3 regions of the Alteromonas sp. G4i35 genome follow, and region 3 is predicted to be linked to each of the others. Evidence: predicted binding sites of a transcription regulator. Region 3 holds the regulator's gene; each other region holds the start of a gene.
What was found. The regulator LexA, encoded in region 3, represses DNA repair genes until DNA is damaged. The targets are predictions, from matches to a motif close to TACTGTATNNNNATACAGTA.
Positions count from the first base shown of each region.

Region 1: the regulator LexA is predicted to act here: its motif matches at 3,637-3,656, upstream of ACFI6L_RS11325 (YebG family protein).
Region 2: the regulator LexA is predicted to act here: its motif matches at 4,956-4,975, upstream of uvrD (DNA helicase II).

Region 1 covers NZ_JBHNZD010000015.1:45,811-53,052, reverse strand. Annotated here, with positions in the region: gene ACFI6L_RS11340 (methyl-accepting chemotaxis protein) at 1-862, shown strand, start outside; gene ACFI6L_RS11335 (ABC transporter permease) at 980-2,278, opposite strand; gene ACFI6L_RS11330 (ABC transporter ATP-binding protein) at 2,278-3,081, opposite strand; gene ACFI6L_RS11325 (YebG family protein) at 3,304-3,591, opposite strand; gene rpsF (30S ribosomal protein S6) at 3,838-4,239, shown strand; gene rpsR (30S ribosomal protein S18) at 4,251-4,478, shown strand; gene rplI (50S ribosomal protein L9) at 4,505-4,957, shown strand; gene ACFI6L_RS11305 (efflux RND transporter permease subunit) at 5,417-7,242, shown strand, end outside.
Region 2 covers NZ_JBHNZD010000010.1:127,776-135,017, forward strand. Annotated here, with positions in the region: gene ACFI6L_RS08230 (magnesium transporter) at 1-194, shown strand, start outside; gene rarD (EamA family transporter) at 424-1,338, shown strand; gene ACFI6L_RS08240 (GGDEF domain-containing response regulator) at 1,405-2,682, opposite strand; gene uvrD (DNA helicase II) at 2,725-4,896, opposite strand; gene cysE (serine O-acetyltransferase) at 5,360-6,166, shown strand; gene ACFI6L_RS08255 (sensor domain-containing diguanylate cyclase) at 6,264-7,242, opposite strand, start outside.
Region 3 covers NZ_JBHNZD010000009.1:121,193-128,434, forward strand. Annotated here, with positions in the region: gene ACFI6L_RS07455 (sensor domain-containing diguanylate cyclase) at 1-1,397, shown strand, start outside; gene ACFI6L_RS07460 (COG1470 family protein) at 1,570-5,130, shown strand; gene lexA (transcriptional repressor LexA) at 5,243-5,869, shown strand; gene coxB (cytochrome c oxidase subunit II) at 6,452-7,242, shown strand, end outside.

The DNA of each region.
Region 1 (7,242 bases), on a different contig from region 3:
GGCATTAACCCGAATTAAAGATGCATCAGCGGGGCTCGAATCAATTGCTAACACCACGCATCAACAAGCAGAAAGCACCAGTGCCGCGGTTGTTCAGCAAAATCAAGCTACACAGCAAATTGCGTCTGCGGTAACGCAAATGAGTCAAGCGATTCAAGAAGTTGCCGAACGAGTAGAAAGTAACGCAAAGAGCGCAAGGACAGCGGCATCTAATGTAGAGACAGGCAACCAAAAAGCAGAACAAGCCATGCAGGCGATTGTCGCCTTACGCGAGGCGGTTGAGTCTATCTCTACCACAGTGACAGAGTTGGCTCAGTCAACCAGCGATATTGGCGAAGCGGCCAATATCATCTCGACCATCGCTGAGCAAACTAACCTGTTAGCGCTTAATGCTGCGATCGAAGCTGCAAGGGCTGGCGAACAAGGAAGAGGTTTTGCGGTTGTTGCCGATGAGGTTCGTACTTTAGCTTCGAAAACTCGCGAATCGACCGATAAAATCCACAATATCATTAATGAATTGGCTGAGCGTTCTGACCGCGCTGTAAGGGTATCGACGGAAGGGCTAGCTTCAGCAGAGCACGGCAGCGCTATAGTAGAAGAAACCCGAGGTGCATTGTTTGAAATTAATAACGCCGTAAAAGGTATTGCCGATGCCACGGTAGAGATGTCCTCCGCTGTGGAAGAACAAAGCACGGTGGCAGAGCATATTAACCAGCAGTTAGTAGAGGTTGCTGACGGCGCGTCTGAAACCCAGCGTTCATCTGAAGCATCGCTTGCAGCGAGTCACGATTTACGCGCAACGGTTAATCAGGTTCACGAACTAATATTGCGTTTCAGTACAGATAAGCGAGTGGGAGAGTAATACTCTCTCCAGCTCTCTTAAGCTCGCTCCATTAAAAGACCTATTGCCTATTGGCGCACAGATGTGGGGCTAAATAAAAGCCTATAAAACCGGAAACAACGCTGTAGGCATGGGTATTTATGAGTTCGCGTTTAGTCCCGCGTGTAGGCCGCGTCTGTAGGCCGCCACAGCGGGGAATAGCGAAACCAAGTATGTGCACCCCAGTATCAGTAAAATGATAATAACACTGCTTTGTCCAAACAGTGGGCTGCTTAAAAACAACCCATAGGTACTGCTTAACCAAGGTTTTAGTGCGCTCATAAGCCCAGCTACCAAGCCTAAACTCAGTGCGGCACTCACAATCGTAAGCAGCATCGCTTCAATCTGTATGAGTAGCAGTAAGGTAAACGGTCCTGCGCCTATAGTTCGTAAAACGGCGATTTCTTGATAACGCTCTCTCATCGTTGCCAGCAGCATAGTCGCAAGCCCAATTAGCGCGCAGATGACGATAAGACCGGAAAGGCCAAGCAATAGCGATTCAACATTTCCCATAATTTGCCAAAGTTCTGCGAGTGCCATGCCCGGTAGAATAGCCATTAGCGGCTCTTTTTTACTTTGATTAATTTGATACTGAAGCTGCAGTGCAGTTACCCGATGTTTAAGCCCCAGCATCACCACGGATACTGACTCAGGCGTAAACGCTTCGCTATTGTAAACTGCATGTTCTTTTGTATGCTCATGCTCATGCTCGTTCGCCTTGTCAGCAGATTTACGGCCTAACATTGAGGTGGGGGAATGTTTAGGTCCTGTGTGGGCTTCTTCAAGTCCCTGTAGGGTAACGTATACGGCTTTATCTACGGGCGTACCGGTTTTCTTAACTATGCCTGAGATAGTGAAAGGGTGATCATCATGGTTGTTGAACGATACGCTACCCAGACCATGGGAAATAATAATCTTATCCCCTACCTTGTACCCCAATGATTTGGCGATATCTGCGCCAACAACGGTAGACAGTGGCTGCGTAAATGCCGAGCCTGCTGCCATTTCAAGTGATTGCATATCACCGTATTTAAAGTGGTCGAAAAAGCTGTTGGTCGTACCTACTACTCTAAAACCTCTGTGGGTATCACCCAAAGATAGTGGGATAAGCCACGATACCTGCTTGTTAGATTGAAGCGCCGCAATACTTTTATATTCAATACCTTTGGTGGGAGTGCCTATATTAAACACTGACGACAGGAGTAAATTAAGCTGTCCACTTGGTGCGCCAACAATAAGATCAACACCAGAAACGGTGCGCGTAAAACTGGTTTTAACTTGGGTGCGAATAATGTCCACGCACAAAAGTAAACTAATGCTGATGGTAATGCTTAAAAGTGTGAGGATTGCCGTTGTTTTCCTGCGCTTTAAGCTTTCAATAGCAATGGTACTTAGCATTACGCACGCTCCTGTGCTTTTGGGGCCTCATCGCCTCGCGTTTTTATGTGGTTTGTACTTGGGCTTAATTCACTCATGCTGCAGTGGCGGTCGAAATAACTCTCCATGGCTTTATCGTGACTAACAAAAATCATGGTGCTTTCACCTGCAACGTCTTTTAGCAGCGACATAAAACTATCTCTGGCATCGGTATCTAGGGCAGAGGTAGGTTCATCGACAATTAATAATTGTGGGTCGTTAATCAGTGCTCTGGCAATGGCAACGCGCTGCTGCTGACCAATACTCAATGCGTCAGCTTTCGCATGCAGCACGTGAGAAGGCAGCTGTAGCTTGTCCAGTAAATGACGAAGCTTTGCGTCTGATGCTGTCTTGCTGACGTTTGTACTTGCAAAATACACCGCCGCATTAATGTTCTGTGCCACAGAAAGGTAGGGAATAAGATTAAATTGTTGAAAAACAACGCCGATATTGCGTGCTCTAAACTTGTCCCGCTGTCGGTTCGATAATGCGGAGAAAGGCTGCGCTAATAAGGCAATGTCGCCCTGAGTTGGAGTTAATGTTCCGCACAGCAAATTGAGCAATGTGCTCTTTCCGCTACCCGAAGGCCCTGAGAGAAAAACGTGCTCACCTTGCGAAACTTGCCACGCTTTAATGTCAATGATGGGGGGGCTTTCTTTGGTGTACGAAAACTGTAAATTGCTAACTTCAATCGCTGTGTTACGCTCTTTATTCACTGCGTTGTGCTCTTCAGACACTGCGTTGCGCTGGGAGTGAGTGCTATTGTTTTTATTGATGGTATTCACGCTAAGCCCGACCTGTATTTACGTCTTATGTTCACATTAGCAAAAGCGACACGTCTGTTCACCCAGTTAAAAACCAGAGAAAACACATTGCCGCGTTGAGGTAATGTTATCAAATAACATTTTTGCGTATAGCTATGCTATCAGATCTCATCAGCCTAAAGCGGCAATTGCTCTTATTAATTGCTCATCATAACGACGCAAAAGAGAGGCGCGCCTAAATTATCAGCCGTTAGCTTGTAGCTTTACTACTTCTGCGCTTTCATCTTCTAATACGCTTTCTGCGGTAGCGCCTTTGAAAATCTTACTGATTTTATCTTTGTTTTTAGACAGCATGATGGTGAGCTCTTCCACTACGCTATCGTCTAGCTTGATGCCCTTCGCATGAATGTAGTCAGCAAGGTTATCTGCTGCATCGAGCATTTTGTCATACTGATCGGCTTCTTTTTTGTCGGTAGTTACCAATTTTTCTACCCCTTTGTGCGTAACAACATACTGTGTGGTAATGGCCATGGTAGGTCCCCTGTTTATTAAAGACACAAAAACTGTACAGCATTTTGCTGTATAAATAAACAGTATTTTGATTAAATGTCTGAGCGTAGTGTTTGGGAAAAGGGCAGATGATTGTTCTAAAGGTGATTAATGCTTGTGCAATTAGTAACTGCTGCGTATAATGCGCGCCCTTACAGCCATCCCAATTCGTTCCTTGTCTCCATACAGTCGGCTGTACTGTCGAGGCTACAACCGTAAGGAGCTATAATGCGTCATTACGAAATCGTATTTATGGTTCACCCTGATCAGAGTGAACAAGTACCTGGTATGATCGAGCGTTATACCACAATCCTAAAGCAAGACGGTGGTCAGATTCATCGTTTAGAAGATTGGGGCCGTCGTCAACTGGCTTACCCAATTGAAAAGCTGCACAAAGCCCACTACGTACTAATCAATGCTGAAGCGTCTGCAGAAGCTGTTGATGAATTGGAAAATGCTTTCCGTTTCAACGACGTGATCCTACGTAACATGGTTATGCGCACTAAGACTGCTGTGACTGAGCCTTCTCCAATGATGAAAGAAGAGCCTCGTCGTGAGCGTCGTGACGATTCTGCTCCTCGCCAAGATCGCGCGGAAAAGAAAACTGAAACCACTGAAGACAACGCTTAAGGAGATCACCCATGGCTCGTTTTTTCAGACGTCGTAAGTTCTGCCGTTTCACTGCAGAAGGTGTGACTGAGATTGATTACAAAGATATCGCTACTCTTAAGAACTACATCACTGAGAGCGGTAAAATTGTCCCTAGCCGTATTACTGGTACAAGCGCAAAATATCAGCGTCAGCTGTCCTCTGCGATCAAGCGCGCACGTTTCCTTGCGTTGCTTCCGTACACTGATTCACACAAGTAATTTGGCGAATATAAGGGTTAGCTAAGATGAATATCATCCTACTAGATAAAATCGCCAACCTTGGCGGCCTGGGCGACCAAGTGACTGTTAAGTCTGGTTACGCTCGTAACTTCCTTTTCCCACAGGGTAAAGCGGTTCCTGCAACTAAAGACAACGTTGAAAAGTTCGAAGCACGCCGTGCTGAACTTGAAGCGAAAATTGCTGAGCAACTAGCTGCTGCTAACGCACGCGCTGAAAAAGTTGCTGAGCTTGCTGAAGTTACAATCGCAGCTCCTGCTGGTGACGAAGGTAAACTATTTGGCTCTGTTGGTACTCGTGACATCGCTGATGCAATCACTGCAGCTGGCGTTGAAGTACAAAAAGCAGAAGTTAAACTACCTACTGGTACTCTTCGTGAGACTGGTGAGTATGACATCGACTTACAACTTCACTCTGACGTTATCACTTCAATCAAAGTGATCATCATTGCTGAAGCGTAATCGCTGACGTATTTGAAAAAAGCCGCTCCTAGAGCGGCTTTTTTTTGCTCTAAATTTTTGTTCGATACTTAAAGACCAATACCAATCCGCATAGATGATTGCCCACCCAGAAGGCGCTGGCAAGTTTCCTAACAAAGCGTGGGAATGCAGGGATGGCCGTTGCTTTTCAAATTCCCAGAGTGAAGCTTGCCAGACCTTCCCGAAGGGCGAGTTTAAAATATCCCTACCCTCACTCCACGTCGCGACGCCTAAATAACGATGGGTGTAAGCAAATATGTCCAGCGCCGACAAATGGCGTATTTTTGAGGTCCACTCATCTGCGATAAATAACGTTTTTTAAACGGTATTTAAACAAAATGTTAATAATCGCTGAAATTCTTAGTGTCATGGCTTTAAACTTTTTCTGTCATTCCTGCGACCTATAGTAAACCAAACAATAAAAAGCATAAGTGCCATATTATGGACATCACTAAGCAAGCAATAAAAAACGCGACCGGGGTAGGTATAGGAATAACACTGCTGGTATTTTTAGGGCTATATAGCCTGTTTAATTTACCTGTACAGCTGTTTCCTGACATTGAACGACCGAATATCAACATCCAGACCTCGTGGCGCGCTGCGTCGCCCCAAGAAATTGAGTCGGAGATCATTGAACCTCAAGAGGAAGTGCTGCAAGGGATCCCTGGCCTTGAGTCGATGAATGCATGGGCAAACCAAGGTAATGCGTGGATTAATCTAGAGTTTGGTTTAGATACGGACATGCAGAAAACGCTCATTGAAGTGATTAGCCGCATGAATCGCGTACCGCCACTACCTCGCGATGCCTTGTCCCCTAATATTATGCTTGCTGGAAGTGGGGGAGACGCCCCCGCTTTGACCTACTTTTTTCTTCAGCGCCTTCCGGGCAATCCAAACGAAATTAATACCTATGTAACCTTTTTTACCGATGTCATTAAACCTCAGCTTGAATCCATCCCGGGCGTTGCAAGGGCGCGTATGGAAAGCGGGGTTGGCGGCGTTGAGGAGTTTCAAATTGTTTTCGACCCGTTTAAAGCGGCGCAGTTAGGCATTGACCTAACGGCAGTTGCCAACGAGTTGGGGCGTGCGAATGATATTTCAGGCGGCTTTGTCGATGTGGGCAGAAGACGCTATACCCTGCGTTTTGAAGGTCGCTACGAGCCTACGCAAATGGGTGAAATGATCCTTGAATGGCGAGACGGCAGCCCTATCACGCTAAATGACATTGCCGAAATTAAAATCACCCGCGCTGACGGTGCAAACTACAGTGTGCAAAACGGCAATCCGGCTATATCTATTCGCGTAGACAGACAAAACAACGCCAATGTTTTAGCTACCTTAGAAGCCGTAAAAGCAAAAGTTGCACAAATAAACGAACAGGACTTGGCCCCTGAACAGTTAGTAATGGCGCAAAGCTTCGATGCCTCAGTGTTTATCTATAGAGCGGTGCAGCTAGTTACCAGCAATTTATTTATAGGCGTGCTGCTTGCCATTGCCGTGCTTTGGCTCTTTATGCGCCAGCTGCGGGCAACGCTCATTGTGGCATTGGCCATTCCTATCTCACTACTTAGCACTTTTGTGGTGCTTCAACTTACCGGTCGCTCGCTCAATATCATTTCACTGGCAGGACTCGCCTTCGCGGTAGGTATGGTGCTAGATGCCGCTATTGTCGTGCTGGAAAACATTGTAAGAACGCGCAAGAGCGCCGAAGCCGAAATCGAAAATAAAGACCCAAATTCACAAACGCACATGGAGGATTGTGCCCATCGGGGAACGAAAGAAGTGTTTGGTGCCCTCATGGCGTCAACAGCCACCACCGTTGCTATTTTTATTCCCGTCATGTTTTTGGAAGATGTTGAAGGGCAATTGTTTGCTGACCTCGCTCTTACCATTGCCATTGCAGTGTGTATGTCGCTAGTGGTTGCGGTAACGGTATTGCCTGTCGTTGCCGCTAAATACCTTAATGGCAACATGCCAGCTGATAGCTTACAGCGGGTATGGGCTAAGATAACCCGCGCTATTATGTCGCTATCAAGTACGCCGCTTCGCCGCCTTGTATTAGTCATAACACTCATGGGCGTGCCTATTACAGGTAGTGTTTTGCTTATGCCTTCCATGGATTATTTGCCGCCTGTAAAACGCGATGCCGTTGACGCCTTCTTAAGTTTGCCTGCAGGTGCCAGTGAAAACTTTATTAGTGAAGAAGTGATGCCAATTATCGTTGAGCGACTGCAGCCTTATATGGACGGAGAAAAGCAGCCCGCGCT
Region 2 (7,242 bases), on a different contig from region 3:
TGTTAGGGTTGGTTATCTGTTTGGCTATACTGTTCAACATAGTAGCCGCCGCACTTGCAGGCGTGTTTGTACCTGTAATATTGGACAAGCTGAAAATAGACCCTGCACTGTCGGGGTCGGTCATTTTGACTACCGTAACCGACATTGTAGGCTTTGTAGCATTCTTAGGTTTGGGCACACTGTTTCTGCTGTAGCACCACTCCCGCGATAAACCTTGTCCTGTTTTTTCATGACGAACGCATCTTAGGCCCCATTGAATGAGCACATTTAGTGGGGCTTTTTCATTTTTTGTTAATTACGTTTCATTAATTATGCCGCTTGTTACACGCCCTTTGCCGCAATGGAAAGCGTTAAGGGTTGTGTATTCACCTAACCTGATAAACAATACGCGCCTTCTTCCCCCGAATTTCGTTGGAGTCAGTCTTGTCTAAGCAAGCCAGTGCCGCTCAAGTCGGCGTTATTTGTGCAATTGCCGCATATAGCATGTGGGGTGTCGCACCTGTTTATTTCAAACAGTTGATGGTATTGCCGGCTGCTGAAATCCTGATGCACAGGATAATTTGGTCTGTGGTGCTTTTGGTTGGGCTTATAGCCGCGCTAAAGCAGTGGCCCAAAGTGGGCGCCGCCTTTCGCAATAAGCGCGTTATGCAGATTTTATTCGTTGCAGGGTTGTTACTCGGGGCGAATTGGCTCTTGTTTATTTGGGCAATTAATAACGACCATATTCTTGATGCAAGCCTTGGCTATTACATCAACCCTCTTATCAACGTATTTTTAGGGCGACTTTTCTTAGGTGAAAGGTTGCGTAACTTACAGCGTGTAGCCGTTGGGCTTGCCGTTATTGGCGTGGCTATTCTTATTTTCTCTTACGGCCACGTGCCGTGGATTGCCCTGGTGCTTGCGGGAAGTTTTAGCGTATATGGCTTATTGCGCAAGCAAGTGGCTGTAGACTCGCTACCCGGCCTATTCATTGAAACCTTAATGCTCTCGCCATTCGCTATTATTTACTGGGTCTTCTTTGGCTCTGAGTACAGTAACTTATTTAATAACGACGCCACGCTAAATACCCTTATTTTAGCGGCTGGCATTGTAACTACCGCGCCACTACTTTGTTTTACCGCTGCAGCAAGGCGCATTATGTATTCAACGCTGGGCTTTTTTCAGTACATTGGCCCTACGCTTATGTTCATTCTGGCGGTTTACCTTTACGGCGAACCGCTTGAAGAGTCGCGCTTGGTAACCTTCGGCTTTGTGTGGTTTGCGCTTATCTTGTTTAGTGCCGACTCGCTAGTTAATTACCGCAGTCAGCGTAAAGCGCGAAAGCTAGCGGTGGAGTAGGTGCTTTTGCGCACAAGTCTTTAATGAAACGTCGGACAGCTTAGCGGCGGTTGATTGAGTGAAAAGCTAAAGCAGTGAAGCTTGCTCTTGCTGAGGAACATCTGGTGGTTCGCACTTCACTTGGTTACGCCCACTATTTTTGGCGGCATAAAGCTGCTTGTCGGCAAGGCTTAGTAGCTTATCTACGCGCTGAGTGTGGGCGCCACTTACCCCAATACTGCAGGTCACTTTAATGTCGCTTTTAGGCAGCTGAATAATTTCCGCTTCCACCACTTTTCTGAAGTCGTCTAAACGCTCACAGGCTTCTTTTAGTGGTGTTGACGGCATGTATATACAAAACTCTTCGCCACCAAAGCGGGAAATAATTTCGTCTGGAAAATAAAACTCAATAAGGGCCGCCATGGCTTTTAGCACAATGTCACCTGCGTCATGGCCATGGGTATCGTTTATCGATTTGAAAAAGTCTAGGTCAATAAGGGCGAGAGCGTGATCCTCAGACAGGTTTTGGTGTTGTACAGTAACCATGTAGAAGAAGTGGCGCCTGTTAGGCAAACCTGTTAAATAGTCGGTGTTGGCCACACGACGAATTTCTTCAACGCTCTCAATATATTCCACGTTCTGCATCACGCGACACAAGAACTCTTCATGACAGTAGGGCACTCGCAAGAAGTCATTTGCACCACTTTTAATAAAGTGCGCAGACATTAACATGCCTTTGCCTCCAGCAACGCCCATAATTGCCAGCTGTTCTTTCGAAAAGGCTTTTCTTAAACTGGCGACAAAGTGCGTGCCTGTCATATCAGGCAACGTGTTGTCAGTGATAACAAGACGTACGTTTTTGTGTTCAGACAAGCATTGCATAGCGTCTGTAGCCGTTAGGCATTCAAACGCAATAAAATTGTGGCGCTGAAGTAATGAAACGGTTTTTGAGCGCAACACCCGATTAGTGCTTACGACGACGACGCCAGTAGACTTGTTTTTTTCTAATCTGCTAATAAGACGATTGAGGTAGTCGTAGTTCTGCGAATTTTCTTTGGGAATGTAATCGACAACGTCACGTTCTAGGACTTTATCGCGAATAGCGCTATCTAAACTTTCTGTTGTAGCAATGGTGGGAATGAAAGACTCAACCGTAAAGTCGATGGCTTCGCCTTTTGGTGCATCGGGAAGCGAGTATGCAACAATAGCACACAGAAAGGTTTCCGGCATATTTTGCGAAAACCGTGCTTTGCCTTCTGTCAGCGACGTTGCGCCAACGGGGGTAAGACCTGCCCGGCGTACTAATTTCGCTATAAGTTCAAGGTTGCCTTCACCATTTTCGATGATCAGCACGTGTTGCTGCATACATTTCAACTTAGGTTTAGGCTACCTTGCCTATTAATAATGTTACGCTTTCTCCAGCTTTGCGTAAGCAAGTACCAGCCATTTGCTGCCAAATTCGTCGAAGTTTACTTGAACTCGACCGTGCTCACCACTCCCTTCGTAGTTAAGTACGATCCCTTCGCCAAATTTACGGTGTACAACTCGCTCACCTAAACTAAAGCCCGTTTCTTCAAAACTGGCGTGCGACGTCGCTTGGCTAAAGCGGTTGTGCACGGGCCGCGAAATCGTCGATTTCAGCCTAACCTCTTCAACGCAGTCTGCTGGCATTTCGCGAATAAATCGAGAAGCAGTATGATACTTATCTTGGCCATAGAGTCGACGACTTTCTGCATAAGTAATATACAACTTTTGCATTGCTCTGGTCATACCAACATAGCAAAGTCTGCGTTCCTCTTCCATTCGACCTGGCTCGTCGTTGGTCATTTGGCTAGGGAACATGCCTTCTTCTACACCTGCTAAGAATACCAGCGGAAATTCAAGGCCTTTGGCGGTGTGTATGGTCATCATCTGGACGGCGTCCTGGTCTTTATCCGCCTGGGTTTCACCCGCTTCCAGCGACGCATGAGCTAGAAAGGCTGCCAGAGGCGACATTTCTTCGGCTTCTTCAGGCACGATAAAGGTCTTACATGCAGTAACCAATTCTTCTAAGTTTTCTAGACGTGCTTGAGCTTTTTCTCCGCGCTCTGCTTGGTACATAGCGTACAGACCAGATTGGCGAATAGCTTTATCGGCTTGTTGGTCAAGGGGCTCATCTAACGTGGATTGCTCTAGCTCAGTAATTAGCAACACAAAGCTTTGCATAGCGTTTAGCGCGCGGCCTTTGAAGCCACCTTCATTAATGAGCAACTGACACGCCTGCCACATTGAACAGTTGTGCATTCGCGCGGTGTCGCGCACTTGCGATAAGGTTTTCTCACCAATACCGCGACTTGGGGTGTTTACTACACGCTCGAAAGCTGCATCGTCGTGCGGGTGGCTTACCATGCGCATATAGCCAAGGGCGTCTTTAATTTCTTGGCGTTCGAAGAAGCGCAGACCGCCGTATATGCGATACGCCAGCCCTTCGTGTAGCAAGGCTTCTTCCAGTACTCGAGACTGGGCGTTGTTTCGATAAAGAATGGCGGTATCAGTAAGGGCGTTGCCTTGATTCAGCCAATCTTTGATTTTCGAAACAATAAAGCGCGCTTCATCTAGCTCGTTGAAACCCGCATATACAGAAATCAGCTCGCCTTGCGCGTCTTCCGTCCAAAGCTCTTTCCCTAAACGGCCCGTATTGTTGTCGATAACCGTGTTCGCCGCTTTAAGAATGTTTCCTGTAGAGCGGTAATTCTGCTCAAGGCGAATAGTAGTAGGCTCGTTGAAGTCTTTCAGGAAGTGCTGAATATTATCTACGTTCGCGCCGCGCCAGCCGTAAATAGACTGATCGTCGTCGCCAACAATCATAATGTTATTATTACCACCACTACACAGCATACGAAGCCATGCATATTGGATATTGTTGGTATCTTGGAATTCGTCTACCAACACTGCACGGAAACGACGTTGATAGTGGGCTAATACTTCTGGGTTTTTAGCCCATAATTCATGTGCGCGTAGCAACAGTTCAGCAAAATCTACCAAGCCTGAACGGTCGCAAGCGTCTTGATATGCCGCATAGACTTCGCGCATGGTCTTTTGAATATGATCGCCGTGGGTTTCAATGTGCTGAGGGCGCAAGCCTTCGTCTTTGTTGCCATTTATGTACCACTGAATTTGACGAGGTGCCCAATGCTTTTCGTCCAAGTTCATGGCCTTCAGAATGCGGCGAATAAGTCGATACTGATCATCCGAATCAATTATCTGAAAATTCTCAGGCAAGTTGGCTTCTGCATGATGCGCGCGTAACAGGCGGTGTGCAAGCCCGTGGAAGGTACCAATCCACATATTGTGCAGGCTGCGACCCATCAACGACTCTATTCGGCCGCGCATTTCTTTGGCTGCTTTATTGGTAAAGGTCACTGCCAAAATAGAAAAAGGGGCGATGTTTTCGACTTCCATTAACCACGCAATGCGATGCACTAATACGCGGGTTTTACCACTGCCCGCGCCAGCCAAAACTAGGGCGTTAGATAGTGGGGCTGCTACTGCTTCACGCTGTTTGTCGTTTAGCTCGTCTAGCAGTCGAGATACATCCATAGTGTGGTACCTGTTAGTTGATAGTGTTATACATTCAGCAGCGCGCTATTATGCCACCTGCCTGTTAATTTATACAGTCCAGTTTTTCCCAGTGAAGATAAACTTCAACGGCATTATACGTTCTTGTGCAATCATGATTTTTAGTATTATTTAATGAAAGATACGAGCGCTCTGGACGTTCTATTAAATTAATGGAAGCACTCAGTTAGACGCAGCGAGAGAGCAGAGTGCTTTAACGATGTATACATGTACGATACGGTTATTAGCTATAACGAATTAATTCGATAAATTGATCGAATTATGCGCTTGGTCGGTATCACATCGGTATTGCATCACATCAAACTCAGGTAAACTTTTATGCGTTTCTTTTTGTCAGCATAGATATGCACAGCAAGGAACAAGTTTAGATTGCTTACCCAATTTTCTGATAGAACACAGCATTTTTATATAACGGGACATGCTCATGACCGCACTTACTACGCCCATCGATTTTTGGTCTACGCTGAAACAAGAAGCGCAAGTTGTTGCTGAAAAAGAGCCTTTGCTGTCTAGCTATGTGCATGCCAGTGTTCTTGCACATCACAACTTTGAATCGTCGCTAAGCTTTATTCTGTCGAACAAAATGGCAGACGACGTTATGCCTGCGCTCGCCATTCGTGAAGTTTTCGATGAAGCTTACTTACTTGAGCCAGGCATCAGCGAAGCGGCTATTGCTGACATTCTAGCGATTAAGGCGCGGGATGCGGCGGTCAACGATTACCTTACTCCCTTACTTCACTTTAAAGGTTTTCATGCTGTGCAAGTACACCGCATGGCGCATTACCTTTGGGTTCATGGGCGTCATCAGCTTGCTTTATTCTTACAAAGCCGCAACTCGGCAAGCTTTGGTGTAGATATCCACCCTGCTGCGCGTATAGGTAAAGGCGTCATGTTTGACCATGCAACTGGCATTGTAGTGGGCGAAACTGCAGTGGTTGAAGACAACGTATCTATTTTGCAGAGCGTTACATTAGGTGGTACCGGTAACGAGTCGGGCGACCGCCACCCTAAAATTCGCCAAGGCGTGTTAATTGGCGCTGGCGCCAAGATCCTTGGAAATATTGAGATAGGTGAAGGCTCAAAAGTAGGCGCTGGTAGCGTTGTACTCAATAGTGTTCCAGCTCACGTTACTGTGGTGGGTGTTCCAGCTAAAGTGGTTGGGAGACCGGTTTGTCAAAGCCCATGTGAATCCATGCGCCAAAACGTACTAGAAGATAACTCCCACGTATAAAATTGGGGTCAGAGTACATTTCTGCTTTCGTAATAACGGGGTCAGAGTACATTTTTGTCGTCAGCGTATTTGAGCGATTAAATGTACTCTGACCCCATTATTCAAGGGTTATTGTGTTGCCGCCTTTTTCTTTTGATGCGTAGAGTGCCCGATCGGCGCGCTGAATAAGTGTCTCGAGTGTATCGCTTTGCTGCATGAGAGTGACGCCGAAGCTCGATGATAATGACACTTCTGAAATAACGATTGCGTTTATTCCTTCACGTACTTTTTCCACCAAATTAAGGGCGTTTTGCTCGCTGATATTAGGCAGAAGCAATACAAATTCGTCGCCGCCGAAACGGGCAAAAACATCAGCTTTACGCACAATATCCTTCGTCACCTGACTTAGTCGGCGCAATGCGTTGTCGCCGTCTACATGGCCTAATTCGTCGTTAATACGTTTAAACTTATCTAAATCAAACATAACGAAATAAAGCGAGCTTCCAGATTCACGGCTCTGAGCCATTTCTAGTGCGCTGCGCTGAGCCAAATACTCCCGCGTATAAGCTTGGGTTAAGGTATCCACAAAAACACGGTCTTTGAGCAAAGCATTGTCTGCTTGTAACTGAGGAATGGCTATACCAAATAAAGCGTTGGCTGCAATAACGTTGAGTGCAAACTGATACACCTTGACGTAATCCATTAAGGCGAATATATGCACCAGCAAAACAATGCATAGGCTGCTTATTGCAAGGCTTATAACATTACGCTTCGTGCTTTCAGTACACGCTATCCACATGTGGGTAATGGCGAGAAAAAAGATAGCAAATGCACTGTCACGAGACTGGGTAAGTTTTGCCAATAACATGACGAATAGTATGAGGGCCAAATTGATTGCCACTTTTTTAAAGTAGCTGTGTAAATCGGATGAAGCGCAGTTAGAAAATGCTAAGAGGTCTATTTTAGAAGCCGCACTTATTTTTACTAACAAGCCAGCAAAAAGAGGTGCAAGCACTACAACACCAGCCATATCCCCTATCCAAAAGGGCAGCATCGCTTCTTTAATATCCGCCGCTGACATCTGATTAGTGAGAACA
Region 3 (7,242 bases):
CAGAGTTAGGAACATGGGACTGGAACTTGGCCGCCGATGTTAATCAAGTCAACAAGCGCTGGTGCGACATTGTTGGTCTTGAGTATGAATACTATGACAGTGGCTCCCGCTTTTTTAGACAGCTCATTCATCCCGCGGATTACGTCAAAGTTGAAAAGCAGCTCAACATGCATCTAATTGGTAAGAGCAAAGTCTTTAACACCACATTTCGCATGAAACACACTGATGGCTCTTGGGTTTGGGTTGAAAGTTATGGGAAAACCGTTGAGACAGATGCCCAAGGTAAGCCGGTTCGTATAGCAGGTATTCATAGAGATATAACGCAACGAATGGAAAGCGAACTGCATGAGAGAAAGAAAACCCAGCTCCTTCAATTTATCAATAAAACCCGGGCATCATATCTCCAAAACAATGACTTGACGATGGCGTGTCAGTCCGTATTGGCCGAACTCATAGATATCTCAGATAGCCAGTTTGCCTTCGTCGGCCAAATGAAAGGAGCCGGTAGCTCATCTAGACTTTTCATTCATGCGATTTCTGAAATTGTTTGGGATAACAGTAGCTTTTCTCAATATGCAGAATACAAAAAACGAAACCTCTACTTTAGTAACTTCGACAACCTTTTTGGAACCTCAATTTTAACGGGAGAAGTTACCATTAGTAATGCGCCAAACAGTCACCCTAATTCCAAAGGTGTTCCGCACGGTCATCCGCGCATTAGCCGATTTTTAGGCCTACCTATAAAAGTGAAAGATAAAGTAGTGGGAATGGTCGGTTTAGCGAATAAGTTTGATACCTACACTGACGAAGATGCTGAGTTTCTACAGCCCTTTTTAGATGCATTGGCTGGCTTGTTCTACGCAGTAGAGCTTGAGGAAGCCCGAGCCGTTGCTGAAGAGAAGCTTAGGCATTTGGCGATGACTGATTCTTTAACGGGCCTTTATAACCGACGCGCGTTCCTTGACGAGTGCATCTCATTTTCAAAACAACATTGTCGTGGATGTGTTGCTATCGTCGATATTGATCACTTCAAAAAAGTAAACGATACCTACGGTCACGATGCTGGAGATCAGGCGCTTATTGCTGTTGCGAGAAAAATAGCTAAACATAATCAAACGCCAAATGTCGTGGCTCGATTAGGAGGAGAAGAGTTTGCAATAGTCATGATAGGTGACAAGAAAGAAGAGATCCATAGGCAGCTAGAAGCACTGCGCATTGCTGTTGAAGAAGGAAGGGTGACCTACAAGACAGACACGATGAATTTATCGATCAGCGTTGGCGCAACATTTATCAAAGACACCTTTGAGGCGGATTTCAGCGCCCTCTTATCGCTTGCTGACAAGGCGCTGTACAGAGCCAAGGAGCAGGGCAGAAACCAAGTCGTATGGGATGAATAATAATAGTACGTGGCTTCGCCTACATTAAATATAAGCGTATACGCTCAAGGCGCTGTTGCTAGATTGATAAAGTTAAGTTATAAAAAACGAATATTTTATTAAACTTAATAATTAGGCTTGTTTTGAGCTTTTAACTAAAAAGCCGACATGCCTTTTAAATCAGGGACGATGTATGAAAACTTCGCGCTTGGGTTTTTCTGGCCTTTTTTCTCTTTTAGCTCTAACTGCGTGTGGTGGTGGAGGTGGCTCTGATTCTTCTCCACCTACAAACCCACCACCTCCACCTGAGCCGACAGCACTAGAAATTTTATCAAATCCTTTAGATTACTCAGAGTCACGACTAAACTCGGCGGCAACCACCTATGCTGATGCGAACTACAGTGGAGAAACGAAAGTCTCTACTGTGGATATCAGCGCAGTACAAGAGGTTTACATCACGCTCTTTGGTGACAATACAAGTGGCTCACCCTATGTAGATCAATATGATATCTACACCTTCCTAGATGAGAACGGCAACGTTGAAGGTACGACCGAGTGCTATGAATCAGGATCAGTAACATACTCAGGTAAGCTTGATGAAGACACGGGTAAAGGAACGATTACTGTAGACTATGATCAGTGCATTCAATATTACGACTCCACTCGGTATGACGGACAATTTTCGCTAGTTATTACTGACGCAGGTGAAAACAGCTCCGAAGTAACGTCTTATTTCACTACTTTGTCTATGCTAGACGGTGGCGTGCGCACAACATTAAAAGGCTACTTAAGTGTTGATTTTCGCTACCGCCCACAAACAGGTACGTTTTATGAAGAGACGAGGCAGTATCTTACTGTCACGCACAATGGTGAAACTTACAAGGTCAGTGGCACATCAGCAGAAGGGGTGACAAACAACACCTTCGTGTCTGAACTTAATGGTTCAATCTACATTGCGTCTAAAGGCAAATTGGACTTTGCATATTCTTCTGATCAGGGCGACCTTCCCTATTCGTCATCTGGCTCGCTGGTCGTAAAAGGAGATAAAACGGCTGGAATTGACGTTATTGATGGCGCTGTTCGCTATGGCGAAGATAACAACGGCGATGATATTTACGATGTAGGTGTATACTTTAATAATCTAACAGCGTTTGCCAGCGGAAATCATACTGGCCTTGCGCTTTCAGATATCGATGCGATATCCGTACCTCCTGTAGTGAATCAGCCTTATTACTATGCCTATGAGACTGTCTATACCACAGATGAAGTCACCGTTGAGCCTGGCTACTATCATGATTCAGATACTCCCGACTCAGAGCTGGTGATTTCGTTTCGCTGGTATGTAAATGGTGTAGTCCTTGACGATGTTAATGGTACCACGCTGCCACCTTACAGCGCAGTCTTCGGTGATGAAGTTAAAGTTACCATGGTGGTGTCAGACGGTATTAACGTTGTTGAATCCCAGCCTACTTTCGTTGAGATCGGCAATTCTCCTATGACGCTCACTGCATCGAATATGCCTGAAGTAGTAACTGCGGGCGGATACGTAGAGTTTACCGTATCGATGAGTGACCCAGACAGAGTTGACGATGACGTCGCGGGAGAGCTTATTTCAGCGCCTCCCGGTGCTTCGTTAAATGCGGAAGGTCTGATGACCTGGAATGTACCTGCGAATCAACTTTTCAACGCTCAAACTTATATGTTTAGTTTCGCTAGCTTAGACGGAACTGAATCCCAACAAACGCTCGAAATCACTTCTTATGCGGACAAGGCCCCGGCTTATGCTCGTACTACTGTGATGACACCAATTTATAATCACGGCTTTGCTATTGCTTCGACCAATGGTGTAAGTGAACTTATCACGGTAAATGCTCGCAACGTGGGCGGATTTTCGCTAGAAGGCAATACGCTTAAAAATACCTATGTGTATCCGTATAAACTGCCAACTAAAGGCGAAATTAGAAGCGTGCATACCCAAGATGTTGATGGTGACAATAATGATGAAATCTACCTTCTTACTCAACAGGGATTGTCTGTAATAAAAGACCGCGAAAGTAACGCAGAAGCGGTGTTTATTATTGAAGATAGTATTATTTCTGGCTTATTTTACGACATCAATGGTGACGGAGTTGATGAAGTTGCTTATTTATATGGGAGCGAATATTACAATGCGACTTCTATTGCCATTGTAGATGTTCGCACAGGTGAGCAGTTGCAACAGTACGATATTGACGGCGTCAATAACCTTGCTTTTGGTAACGTAGATGATGACGCATCGATAGAAATGGTAACGAACAATGGTTATGTATTTGATATCGAAAGCGGTGCCAACCAATGGCTATACGGTAGCGGGTTCAGCGACGCATTTGTTGTGCTGGGTGATATGAATAACGATGGTGTAGATGAAATCATCGGTGCCGATAGTTGGAATGATATCTCAATCTACTCAGCAGTATCGAAAAGCAGTTTGGCAACGGCGGAACATGGAGACATTTGTGATATCGCCTATAGTAAAGAAAGCCCAGCTACAGAAGGAATAGTGGTTGTCTCCGAGTGTCAGTGGGGACAAGTTAGAGGTTTTGCATTAGAAGCGGGACAAATCTCTGAGCAGTGGGCTCTTAACCACAACACTTACAGTGGCATGTCACTTCTCATTGACGATTTAGACAATGACAATGTGGACGACATTATTTGGACTGGTGATAATCAAATTTTAGTAGCGCAACAAGATGCCAACGGTGAATATGCCTTGTCAGATATAAAAGGTGCGCCGCGCGCGAGTAGATATCATGCCGCGGGTTGGGCACCTTATGGCGATAATGATGAAAGAGCCGTCTTTGTTAGCGATACAAGTAGTTACGAATCATCTATTCAGATTTTATCGGTAGATAAAGAGGATAACTTTGCGATAAGTGCTGAGGTTGGCGAAGATGTCTATAACTATAGCAAACCGGTCGTTACAGACTACAACAATGACGGTGTGGGTGAGTTACTAATAGGGGCACTGGATTATAGTTCGTCGTTTAATGTCGTGAGACTTACAGATAACGCTATTCAGTGGACACTGAACAATAATCAGAATAGTGAAATTTCGTTTATTGAAGCCATTGACGTAAATAACGACAGTTACGCCGATGCAGTTATTATTGAGAACAATCGACTTAAAGCGTTTGATATCGAGAATCAGGTGCTTATCGACTCAATCATTAACGATTTTTCAATTAATGCGCTTGCTGCCTCTGAAAAAGACGGTGTGCATTATTTTGCTGTTGGGGGCTATAGTTCGCTCAAGCTCTATAAAATGCAGGATGGTGAATTTGTTGGATTGAATGAATTGGAAACCAATTGTGACCAATTGCTCACGGTAAATTTTGATAGTGATAGCGAACTTGAATTTGCGTGTTTAAATAGAAACTACAACACCATCAATGTTTATGACGTGGCGAGCGATGCATTAGAACTCAAAGACGCTATAGCACCGTCATTCTACCCTCAGTATATAGCGGCTGTTCCAACGACGTCGTCTAATCAGTCGATTCTCGCTATCTACCAGCCTAACGAGAATGACTATTCGTACAATTATTATGACAGCATCGCATATCGCGTGGTTGAGGTTGATAATAAAGGCAATGTGGTGTGGCAAAGCCCTGGACTTGGGCTCGATAATGTTGAAGGCATGCGCACACGTCAAAATAGTGATGGGGAGCTGGAGTTACAAATTAGTAACCCGAACATGGCTCTTCTCGTAAAATAAGAGGAAAGCACTTGTCGTAGGCTATTGCAGATCGCAAAAGACGCGGCAAGTGCTTGTTATTTAGTTTTAGGTGTATATACTTACAGGAACTGTATGAACAGACAGGTCTTTTATGCGCCCACTCACAGCTCGACAAACCGAAGTTTTAGAACTTATTAAAACAACCATGTTAGAAACGGGAATGCCGCCTACTCGTGCGGAAATAGCCCGTCAGCTTGGCTTTCGTTCTGCTAATGCAGCAGAGGAACATTTGAAAGCATTGGCGCGTAAAGGCGTGATTGAAATTTTGCCTGGTACGTCTCGTGGCATTAAGCTCAATATCCCTCTTGATAACGACGCACAAGAAGAAGAAGGCCTACCGTTAATTGGGCGTGTTGCAGCCGGTGAGCCGATCTTGGCGCAAGAGCATGTTGAATCGCACTACAAAGTCGATCCTGCACTGTTTCAACCCCATGCCGACTTTTTGCTACGCGTTAACGGTATGAGCATGAAAGACATTGGTATTTTAGACGGTGATCTTCTCGCTGTTCATCGCACCACTGATGTACACAACGGTCAGGTGGTTGTGGCGCGTGTAGATGAAGACGTCACCGTAAAGCGTCTAGAGAAACGCGGGCGTGAAGTATTGCTTCATGCTGAGAATGATGAGTTTGCACCAATAAAAGTTGATTTGGCGACTGAACATTTTGCGATAGAAGGCATTGCGGTGGGTGTGATCAGAAACGCTGACTGGATGTAGTATTTTAGCTTGTTTGTATAAAAGCGGCGCGTTAGCCGCTTTTTTTATGTCTTTTGTTCCTGTTTTTTTCCTCAATCTGCCAACTTAGGTTTTATCCTGCCCAGCAAACCTGTTGGTTTTCTGCGCGCTTATTTTTATCATTACTCACGTTATTCTTTCTATGAATGCTTCAAGTATTTTCCATTTTTTATTTTGAATTTTGTTTGAAATCGACATTGAGTAATCGATTACTTATTGATTTCTTAACTAGTTAGTCGAGCATTTACTTTAACCCCGTGTTCAAAATGCCTGTTTGATTCCAAGGGCATCTCACAGCAATGGCTTTCTCTTTTTGCACGTGAAATCCCCCGCGACCATTTTAGTAAATGATTAAAAATTAACCACTTCGTTAAATTTTTAATAGAAAAGACTAGACGGCACGACATTATTGCGCAATTCTTATACAGAGATTAACAAAATAATAACAATGGCTCTAAATTTGTTTTACAAGTTGAGGTTATGGGTCAATCGTTCGCAAACCATTTGGTAGGGCATCGCGCAAATTAATCAGCGTCTTTGACCACGCCATTACGGAGGTGCTGAGTGAAACAACTAACGACCGTTTTCGTAAAATGGTGTTCTAGTATACCAATTTTGCTTTTTTCCCCTTTGCTTTTTGCGCAAGAAGCAAGCGAAGAAGCCTCTTCGCTTAATTTGAGACGCGGTGCTACCGACATCAGTGGGCAGGTATACGACCTCCATATGTTGATGTTCTTCATTTGTGTAGGTATCGCGGTTGTAGTTTTTGGCGTGATGTTCGCCTCAATGTATCTACATAGAAAGTCCCGTGGCGCCAAGCCAGCTAATTTTCACGAAAACGTGAAGGTTGAAATTGCTTGGACCGTTATTCCTTTCCTTATTCTTATCTTCATGGCGGTACCCGCAGCGAATACTCTAATTGCTATGGAAGACACGTCTGAGCCTGACATGACGGTGTTAGTAACAGGCTCTCAATGGAAATGGCATTACAAGTACATGGATAGCGATGTAGAGTTTTATTCTTTACTCGCCACTCAGCGCGAGCAAATAGAGAACAAATTCCAGAAAACAGATAACTACCTGCTTGAAGTTGACCGCCCTCTGGTTATTCCCACAGGTAAAAAAGTACGTTTTCTTATTACTTCTGACGACGTTATCCACTCTTGGTGGGTTCCTGACTTTGCCGTGAAAAAAGATGCCAACCCCGGCTTTATTAACGAGTCTTGGGCCAAGGTGAATGAGCCGGGTATTTATCGCGGACAGTGCGCAGAGCTTTGTGGTAAAGACCACGGCTATATGCCGGTTGTGGTAATTGCTAAAGAACCCGCCGAGTTTGAAAAGTGGATGGGCGAACA